2 regions of the Chryseobacterium sp. C2(2020) genome follow, and region 2 is predicted to be linked to the other one. Evidence: riboswitches for the same ligand, from Rfam matches in the RefSeq annotation. Region 2 holds a riboswitch; the other holds the start of a gene.
The links. A riboswitch is a leader RNA that binds a small molecule or an ion and turns the genes downstream of it on or off. The one in region 2 is predicted to bind S-adenosylmethionine.
Positions count from the first base shown of each region.

Region 1: linked by a shared signal. The riboswitch ahead of H6W52_RS04905 (alpha/beta fold hydrolase) and the one ahead of H6W52_RS04120 (TonB-dependent receptor plug domain-containing protein) in region 2 are both predicted to bind S-adenosylmethionine.

Region 1 is NZ_JACLCT010000005.1:107,716-112,159, reverse strand. It holds gene H6W52_RS04910 (MGH1-like glycoside hydrolase domain-containing protein) at 1-2,272, opposite strand, end outside; SAM riboswitch class I at 2,460-2,567, shown strand; gene H6W52_RS04905 (alpha/beta fold hydrolase) at 2,625-3,572, shown strand; gene H6W52_RS04900 (ACT domain-containing protein) at 3,565-4,444, shown strand, end outside.
Region 2 is NZ_JACLCT010000004.1:157,688-162,131, forward strand. It holds gene H6W52_RS04120 (TonB-dependent receptor plug domain-containing protein) at 1-1,769, opposite strand, end outside; SAM riboswitch class I at 1,864-1,967, opposite strand; gene H6W52_RS04125 (alpha-amylase family glycosyl hydrolase) at 2,352-4,444, opposite strand, start outside.

The DNA of each region.
Region 1 (4,444 bases), on a different contig from region 2:
ACCAGATCGGGCCGCGCCAGTTGCTGTTTCCTCCGAACATTCGGCTGTCACTTTCTGCAGGCGTATAATAAACTACATTTTCAGTACCGTGAACAGAAAATTTGAACGGTTTTTCTTCATATACCTTAGACATTGCCCGAATTCCGTATTGGCTTAAAAATTCTTTCTCATCAAGCATTCTGGTCAAAACTTTTGTCAGACGGTTTTTCCTCAGAATACTCATCAGATGCTTTCTTCCATGACCTTCCTCTTCCCAGTGCGAAACAAGTTTCGTGAGTTCAGGTTTGTTTTTCAGAATCCAATCCATTCTCGTGGTAAAGTTGGGCATTTTATCCAACAGATGATGATCGATGATTTCTACGGCAAACATAGGAATCAATCCAACAATACTTCTCAGTTTGAGAGAAACACTGTCGCCGTTCCCAAGCTGAAGCACATCGTAGAAAAAGCCGTCTTCTTCGTTCCAGAGTCCTTTTGTGCCTTCACCCAGATTTTCCATGGCTTCGGCGATATAAAGATAATGCTCAAAGAATTTAATCGCCATATCTTCATACACCTGATAATACTGAGCCAGTTCCATGGCAATTCGCATCATATTCAGAGCGTACATTGCCATCCAGCTCGTTCCGTCGGCCTGCTCCAGATGCTGTCCGTCTTTTAGCACCATATTCCGGTCAAAAGCCCCGATATTATCAAGCCCGAGAAAACCTCCCCCGAAAATATTCTTTCCGTTTTTATCTTTTCGGTTTACCCACCAGGTGAAATTCAGCAGTAATTTCTGAAAAACCTTTTCTAAAAATAAAAGATCCGGTTTGCCGTTTTGCTTTTCATCAATTTTAAATACTCGGAAGCACGACCACGCATGAACGGGCGGGTTTACATCGCTCAGATTCCATTCGTAGGCAGGAAGCTGTCCGTTCGGATGCATATACCATTCTTTTGTTAATAAAAGAAGCTGTCCTTTCGCAAATTCCGCATCAATAATCGCAAACGGAACACAATGGAAGGCAAGATCCCAAGTTGCATACCAGGGATATTCCCATTTATCAGGCATCGAGATGATGTCTTTATTGTGCATATGATTCCATTCCGTGTTTCGGACATAATGGTTGAAATTTCTCGGAGCTTCAAAATTCGGATCGCCTTTCAGCCATTTTCCGACATTATAGTGATAAAACTGCTTGTTCCAGAGAAGTCCCGCAAAAGCCTGTCTTTGCACGTTTTTTTCATCGTCATCAGAAACATCATTCTGAATTTCGGCATAAAATTCATCCGCTTCAGCAACTCTGCTGCTAAAGATCTCATCAAATTCATAAAACGGATTCTCCAGTTCATTGGGAGACAATCTGAAATCAAATGTTTTCGATTGTCCGGCTTCAATCACTTCATCAATTAAAAAAGAAGCTTTGGTTCCTCTCTTTTCAGGATTTACGGTGTTGCTTCCGTAAGTAATATAATCGTTGATGCCATCCTTGTAATAGGTATTTCCCGGATAGGGCGTTCCGTATAATTTCGGACTGTTGGTTTCATTATCACAGAAAACACTTTCCGCAGCAATATTTCTTGAATAAAACTTTTTTATCGGAACACTGTTGTGGTTGATGGTGATGCAGCCTTCATGAGAAGCATTGATTTGCCCTTTATATGTATTGTAACCCCATTTCCAGTTATTTCTGAACCACACCGTGGGAGCCAATACAATCGGAGCCACTATATTGCTTCTGTTGCAGACCGTTACCCTTACTAAAATATCGTTGTATTCTGCTTTAGCGTATTCTATAAAAATATCGAAATATTCATCCTGATCAAAAATTCCGGTGTCGAAAATTTCATATTCCGCTTCCTTTTTACTTCTTTTTCCATTTTCAGAAAGCAGTTCATCATACGGAAACGCATTAATCGGATATTTGTACACCATTTTCATATAGCTGTGAGTAGGTGTATTATCCAGATAATAAAATAGTTCTTTAATGTCTTCTCCGTGATTTCCCTGTGGATTGCTCAGTCCAAAGAAGCGCTCTTTCACCATCTTATCTTTTTTGTTCCAGAACGAAAGCGCAAAACAGAAAAGCTGCTTTGCATCAGAAATTCCCGCTATTCCTTCCTCTCCCCAACGGTAGGCATAGCTTTCTGCGTTATTGTGATTGGCGAAATTCCATGCATCGCCGTTTGGGCTGTAGTCTTCGCGTACATTTCCCCATTGCCGGTTACTCACGTAAGGTCCCCAGTTTTTCCAGTTTGTGTCTTGTAATCTTTGTTTTTCAGCAATCATATCTCATCATTTTCATTACGAAGTTAGTTTTTTTGCGAAAAAATTCCAACTCACGAAATTTGAATTATTATTAATATTTCCCTGAAAGCCTTCTGTTTATCGGGGTTTGTAAGATTAAATTAAATTTTTATAAATATTTAAAAGAAAAGTTTTATCTTTGCACCATTCGTTCATTCAAATATTGAAAATGTTATCAAGAAAGGTTGAGGGATTAGACCCTATGAAACCTTAGCAACCCTTTGCGCAAGCAATGAAGGTGCTACGTTCTACCAGAATTATTTTGGACAGATAACTCACTGAAGTTCTTTCAGCCATTTCCTGTGGCATTTTCAATTGTATTAAAATAATAGAATTGAAAACAGAACTTAAACATATTAATTTTTCGTATCATACCGATTCCCAAAAGGAATACAATATCCCGTTGAGCTATCAGCTTTTCGGGAAAGACCTGTTTTCTGCCCCGATCATTTTAGTGAATCATGCTTTAACCGGAAATTCCAATGTTTCCGGAGAAAAAGGATGGTGGAAACAGCTGATTGGAGAACATCAGGTAATCGATACCGACCAATATACAGTTCTGTGCTTCAATATTCCCGGAAACGGATTTGATGATTTTTTTATTGATAAATGTGAAGATTTTACGCCTTCAGATATAGCAAACATATTTTTGAAAGGCCTTGAAATTTTAAATATCAAAAGTTTACACGCCATTATTGGAGGTTCTTTGGGAGGCGGAATCGGTTGGGAAATGCTGGTGAAAAATCCAAAGCTTACCGAAATTTTCATCCCTGTAGCCTGCGATTTTAAAACCCACGACTGGCTGCATGCACAGTGTCTGGTTCAGAAATTTTTATTAAACCAAAACGATGAACCTTTACAGAAAGCCAGAATTCATGCAATGTTGTGTTACAGGACTCCTGAATCGTTAAATAACAGATTTCAAAACAGATATAATCAGGAAAAGCAGATGTTAGAGTCGGAAGACTGGCTTGTTTATCACGGAAAAGCTTTAAACGAAAGATTTAGTTTAAAATCATACAAGCTCATGAATCATTTGCTGATGAACATCAATGCCAATGAAGAACATTTGGAAAAAATTCAGGCGCGAATGCACATGATCTCTGTAGATACAGACTTATTTTTCCCCGCTTCAGAAATCCGAATGTGTTTTGAAAAGCTGAAAGAGAAAAACAAAGATGTTTTCTATCACGAGATCACCTCAGTTCATGGGCACGATGCCTTCTTAATGGAATATAAACAATTAAATACGATCATTAAAAATATTTTGAAAAATGAGTAAGATTAATGTTAAAGAAATAAAATTTTTAAAAAACAGATCCATCATCAAATTTGAAGGAGAAGATTTCTTAGGTGAAATCGGGATCGACGGACGAATTTTTAAAGCGCTTACTTTGGCGCGAATCAGTGTGGGAGTAATTTCCCAGCAGGCAATTGAAAACGGAATCTCCATTTTAGTTCATGAAAACGATTCCGAAAAAGCAGTCAATTGTCTGATTGACGAATTTGAACCAGAAAGAAAATCGGGGAAAGTTTCCCAGATATACAGCATCAATAATGTGTCGGTGTTAGGATTTGTTGCAGAAGACTTCAACAAAGTTTTAGCGGAACTCGCAAGAAATAATGTTTTTCCGTTGCTTTTAAACCAAATTGCAGCCGAAAAACGAGTAAATATCGTTGTGACATCTTCACAGGACGAAAAAGCAAAAAATATCATCGAATCTGAAATTTCTAAAAAACCGAAAACCGTTCATCTGGCAATTATCGGTCACGGAAACGTAGGGAAAACTTTGATACAGCAGGTTTTGGAATCTTCGGAAGAAATTAAAAGACGAAAAAAAATAGATCTGAAAGTAGTTGCAGTTGCCAATTCCAGGAAAATAGCATTCAACAAAAAAGGATTCGACAGCAATTGGAATGATGAGGTTTTAACGGCAGAAAAACCTTCCGATGTTCAGGAACTGATTAATTTCTCCAAAGAAAATCAGCTTGAAAATTTAATCGTTGTGGATAACACCGCAAGCAAAGACTTCGTAAAAAATTACCACACTTTGGCGGAAAACGGCTTCGATCTCGTTTCTTCCAACAAAATTTTCAACACCCTTCCGATTTCAGAATACCGTCAACTAAGATATACGTTGAACAAAAACAACA
Region 2 (4,444 bases):
GGCTTTAAAGTAAATCCAACGCTTCCGTTCACCGAAGTTTCCTGTTTTAATTTGTCGAAGCCAAGTGCTTTTGCAGCTTCGCTGTCGTTGTTAAAAATTCCTTTGGTAACAATTGAATTTCCTGTGGTGGAAATATCTGCATAAGAATTGTTAAAATACTGCTGCTGAAGAGATGGTGCTCTAAAGCCTGTTCCCACCGCAGCACGAACTGCATAATTTTTTGCGAATTCGTACCTCACTGCTAATTTTCCGTTCAGTGTACTTCCAAAATCTGAATAGTTTTCGAATCTTCCGGCAAGGTCTACATTTAATTTTTTATCCAGATCATAAGAAACATCGGCATAAACCGCAGTTGAATGTCTGGATTTTGAAAGTGCGTTTTGTGGTGAAAATCCAATAAACGACTGCGCTCCTCCTGCTCCGGAGATATTATCCGGATTGGTAGTCGCCGTCACAGGATTTCCGAAAACATCATATCTCATATAGGAAGCCTGATCTCCTGCTTTGATGTCGTACTGCTCAAACCTGAATTCTCCACCGAATGCGATATTGAAGTTCCTGATGTTTTTTGAAACGTCAAGATTAATTGTATTCTGAAGAAAACTGTGTGCTCCTGCATAAAAATCCGTTGGTGACTTGGCTCCTAAAGATGTATTGACGGTGTTGCTTACATCATAATTGAATGTATTGCTTCCGAATGTATTGCTAAGATCAAAAAACCAGTCGTCTTTATTATATTTTGCTCCGACTGCATAAGAAATGTCATAGATTTTCGAGCCTAAAGTCGGCTGAAAACCGTTCGGATAAATAGAATACACATTGTTTGAAGTTTCACTCGGCAATCTTCTGAAACCGTAACCCTGTCCTTCTTTGATACTGAAGCCTCCGAAGGAATATATTTTAAACTGATCGTTCAAAGGATATTCGGAATTAAAAAATAACTGTGCCTGCTTTATTTTTGCATCACCAATCTGGAAGTTAAAATCGTCCCGGGTTAAACCATTGGCAAGAATTTTCTGATCATCTAACGCTTTTGCAGCATCAAAATCCGGAGCAAAATCATACGCAAAGTTGTCTCCGTAAATATCCAGATTGTGATTCTGCGTTCTTGTTGTTTTTCCTCGTTGGTTTAATTGCAGGGATAAGCTGATATAGCCGTCCTTCTTCCCTAAAGAAGTTCCGTAGTTGGCTGCTGCCTGATATGTTTCACCATCATTTCTTCCGGAAATTCCGTAATTAAGACTGGCAGTTCCACCCAGATTCTTTTTAAGAATAATATTGATGACTCCTGCAATGGCATCAGAACCGTATTGTGCCGCCGCGCCGTCTCTCAGAACCTCAATCCTGTCGATTGCGATTACCGGAATGGTGCTTAAGTCTGTTCCTACAGAGCCGTTTCCGACTGTATTCTGATAATTAACTAAAGAAGTAGTATGTCTTCTTTTTCCGTTAACGAGAACCAGAACCTGATCGGGTCCCATTCCTCTCAAAGTAACAGGATCGATATGTTCTGTACCGTCTGAAGCCGACTGCCGGACTGAGTTGAAAGACGGGATAACATAATTCAGTAAATCCTGAACGGTAATTTGCGGTGAAGACTGCTGTATTTTTTCGATGTTGATGATGTCTACCGGAACCGGTGTTTCCAGTTTTGTGCGTTTTGCATTTCGGTTTCCTACAATTACGACATCTTCTATCTGCTGTTCTTTTTCCTGTGCCGATAAAAATCCTACCGCCAAAAGGAATACGCTTACGCTGAGCTTCTTCATTCTTTTCAGTGCTTTAAAAAATTTAGTTTAAAAATGTTTGCAGAAACAAACAAAAAGACCTTCAAGAAGCTGGAATTCATACGGAATACAGAATCACTTATCTTCCCCCAATCGGGTTGGAATTAGCACCTTTTCATCAGAAAATGTCGGTTGCTAAGGTTTCTCAGGGCCAAATCCCTCCACCTTTCTTGATAAATCTACTGCAAAAGTAGACTAATAATTTTTAATCTGCAAACCAATTTAGAATTTGAATTTTTCAGAGCTGCCAAAATTGTGAATAAGATGTGGATAACGCGTGAATTATGTATTAGGAACATATTAATTTCATGTTGGTATGCAAAAATTAATTGTCGATAAATAATTTTTCAATTGTGAGTAAAATATGAATAACCTATTGATAAAGTATGAATATGATATGGACAACCTCCTATTTTAGTGTGGAAAAAATTGTGAATAAAGTATTGAAAAGCCGTTAGTATCGTATTAACAAACTCTATTTTTACTGCGGATAAAATATGAATAAACAAAAAAGAGACCGCTTTTCGCGATCTCTCATTATAACCTTTTGAAGTTATCCACAGGTTATTTTACCATCATTTTCTGAATTGAAATTCCTGTATCTGATTTTAAATGAACCAAATACGTTCCTGCAGGATAATTTGTTTTTAATTCGTAAGTTCCGTTTTCATTATTCAATTTAAATGAATCCATTTTTTTACCGCTCATATCGTAGATAAAGACTTCCCCATTCTTCGCTTTGTGGTAAATTAATTTAGCCACCCCATTTTTCACAGGGTTATCCGCAATCTGTAAAGAAAGCTTATTTTCGGCATTCACGTCTGTTGTGGATAAACTTCCCACATAATTACCGAAAATTCTGAATTCTCCCGGCTGAAGAGTTATCGGAGCTGTTGTAGAAGTTACATTAGAAACAGAGTTATCCATTAGATTTTGCCACTGACCTACATACGGAAAATACGGAACCACACTTTGAGCTGCCGTTGTGTAATTTGCTAACACCACTACATTTTTCACTCCGTTCGTAATTGCGTTGTCGTAAACGTAAATTCTCGTAATTAATCCATTCGGATCGTTTGCCAGATTATTGGATTCTACAGTATATGTTTTTGATTTGAAAACCGGATAGATATTTCTGAAATTGATAATCTTCGCCCAGGTATCATAAACCGCTTTTCTGTTGGTATCTGTATCATATCCCAACGTAAACGCAATTGGCTTTTCATCGGTTCTGCAACCGTTATTAATGGTTCCGTTTGTACATCTGTTGATGCTGAATTCGTAACCAAGCTCACCGAACTGCCAGATCATTTTCGGACCGGGAATAGTGAAGAACGTCGCTCCGAAAGCTTTCATTCTGTCTAAAGCTGTATTAAGGTTTTTAACATCATAGCTTCCGTTTACCGCCCCGTAAGCAAGGTTTTTGAACATTAACCTTTCTTCATCGTGACTTTCTCCGTAACCTACCGCTCTCATTTCAGAGAATCCATGCAGCGTATGATTCATTCTGTCGAAATTACTGTTTTCTTTATAGCCCATTGTATTCTGGTTATAAGATCCATTCTGGTTATTCCACATCATTACTCCTTTACCTTCTGCAACTCTGTAGTTTGCCCACTGCTGTTCTTCGGCATCGGTTCCCAAATGTTCAAAAATCATGTAAGAATTCGGATCAAGAGCCCATTGCTTGTCTGCATAATATTTCAGGATATCAACTCTGTCCTGCTGATAAGCGTTTGTACAGGTTTCGTCGTTTTCAGAACAGCTTTGTGTAAATCCTTTTGTTAAATCCCAACGGAAACCATCTACATGATATTCCGTTAACCATTGCTGAAGGCATCTTTCAACGTAATATTTCGTTGAAGGACTTGTATGGTTAAAATCATTGAATACATTATAAGAATGTTTAGGAACCTGATTGAAGTAAGGATTATTGGCTGCAATATCTCCGTAACCGTCTCCATCCGGATCAACATTCCAAAGTCTTGCGAGCGGAGAACGACCTGTTGCATGATTGAAAGCAATATCCAGAATTACAGCAATTCCGTTCTGATGACACAGATCTACAAATTCTTTGAACTTTTCCGGTGTTCCGTATGCTTTGTCTAATGCATAATGGAAAGAAGTATTGTATCCCCATGAAAGATTTCCTTCGAATTCCATGATAGGAAGCAATTCGATCGCATTAATATTCAGATTTTTCAGGTATGAAATCTTATTAATTAAAGACTGCCAGTTTTTTTCCTGTGTAAAGTCTCTTAACAGCAATTCATACACCACAAGATTTTCTTTTGCCGGACGCTGAAAGTTTGTAACCTGCCAGTTATATGGAGTCTGCCCTGTTTTAAACATTGAAACTTCAAAACCCTGCCCGGCAGGAAACGCCGGTAAATTCGGATAAGTCGTAGAAGAAATGTACTGATCGTCATAAGAAGAAAGAATCTGTGGAGAGTAAGGATCTGCCACTTTTCTTAAATCATTGGTTCTGTACTGGAAAGTATACAATTGCTGAGGCGTTAATCCGCTTAGCTCAATCCAGTATAAATCGGGATTTGCAGTATCTCTTTTCATTAAATAAGCATCATTCACTGCCCAGTTATTAAAACTTCCGATCACATGAACGAAATTTTTAGACGGAGCATACAAAGCCAATCCTA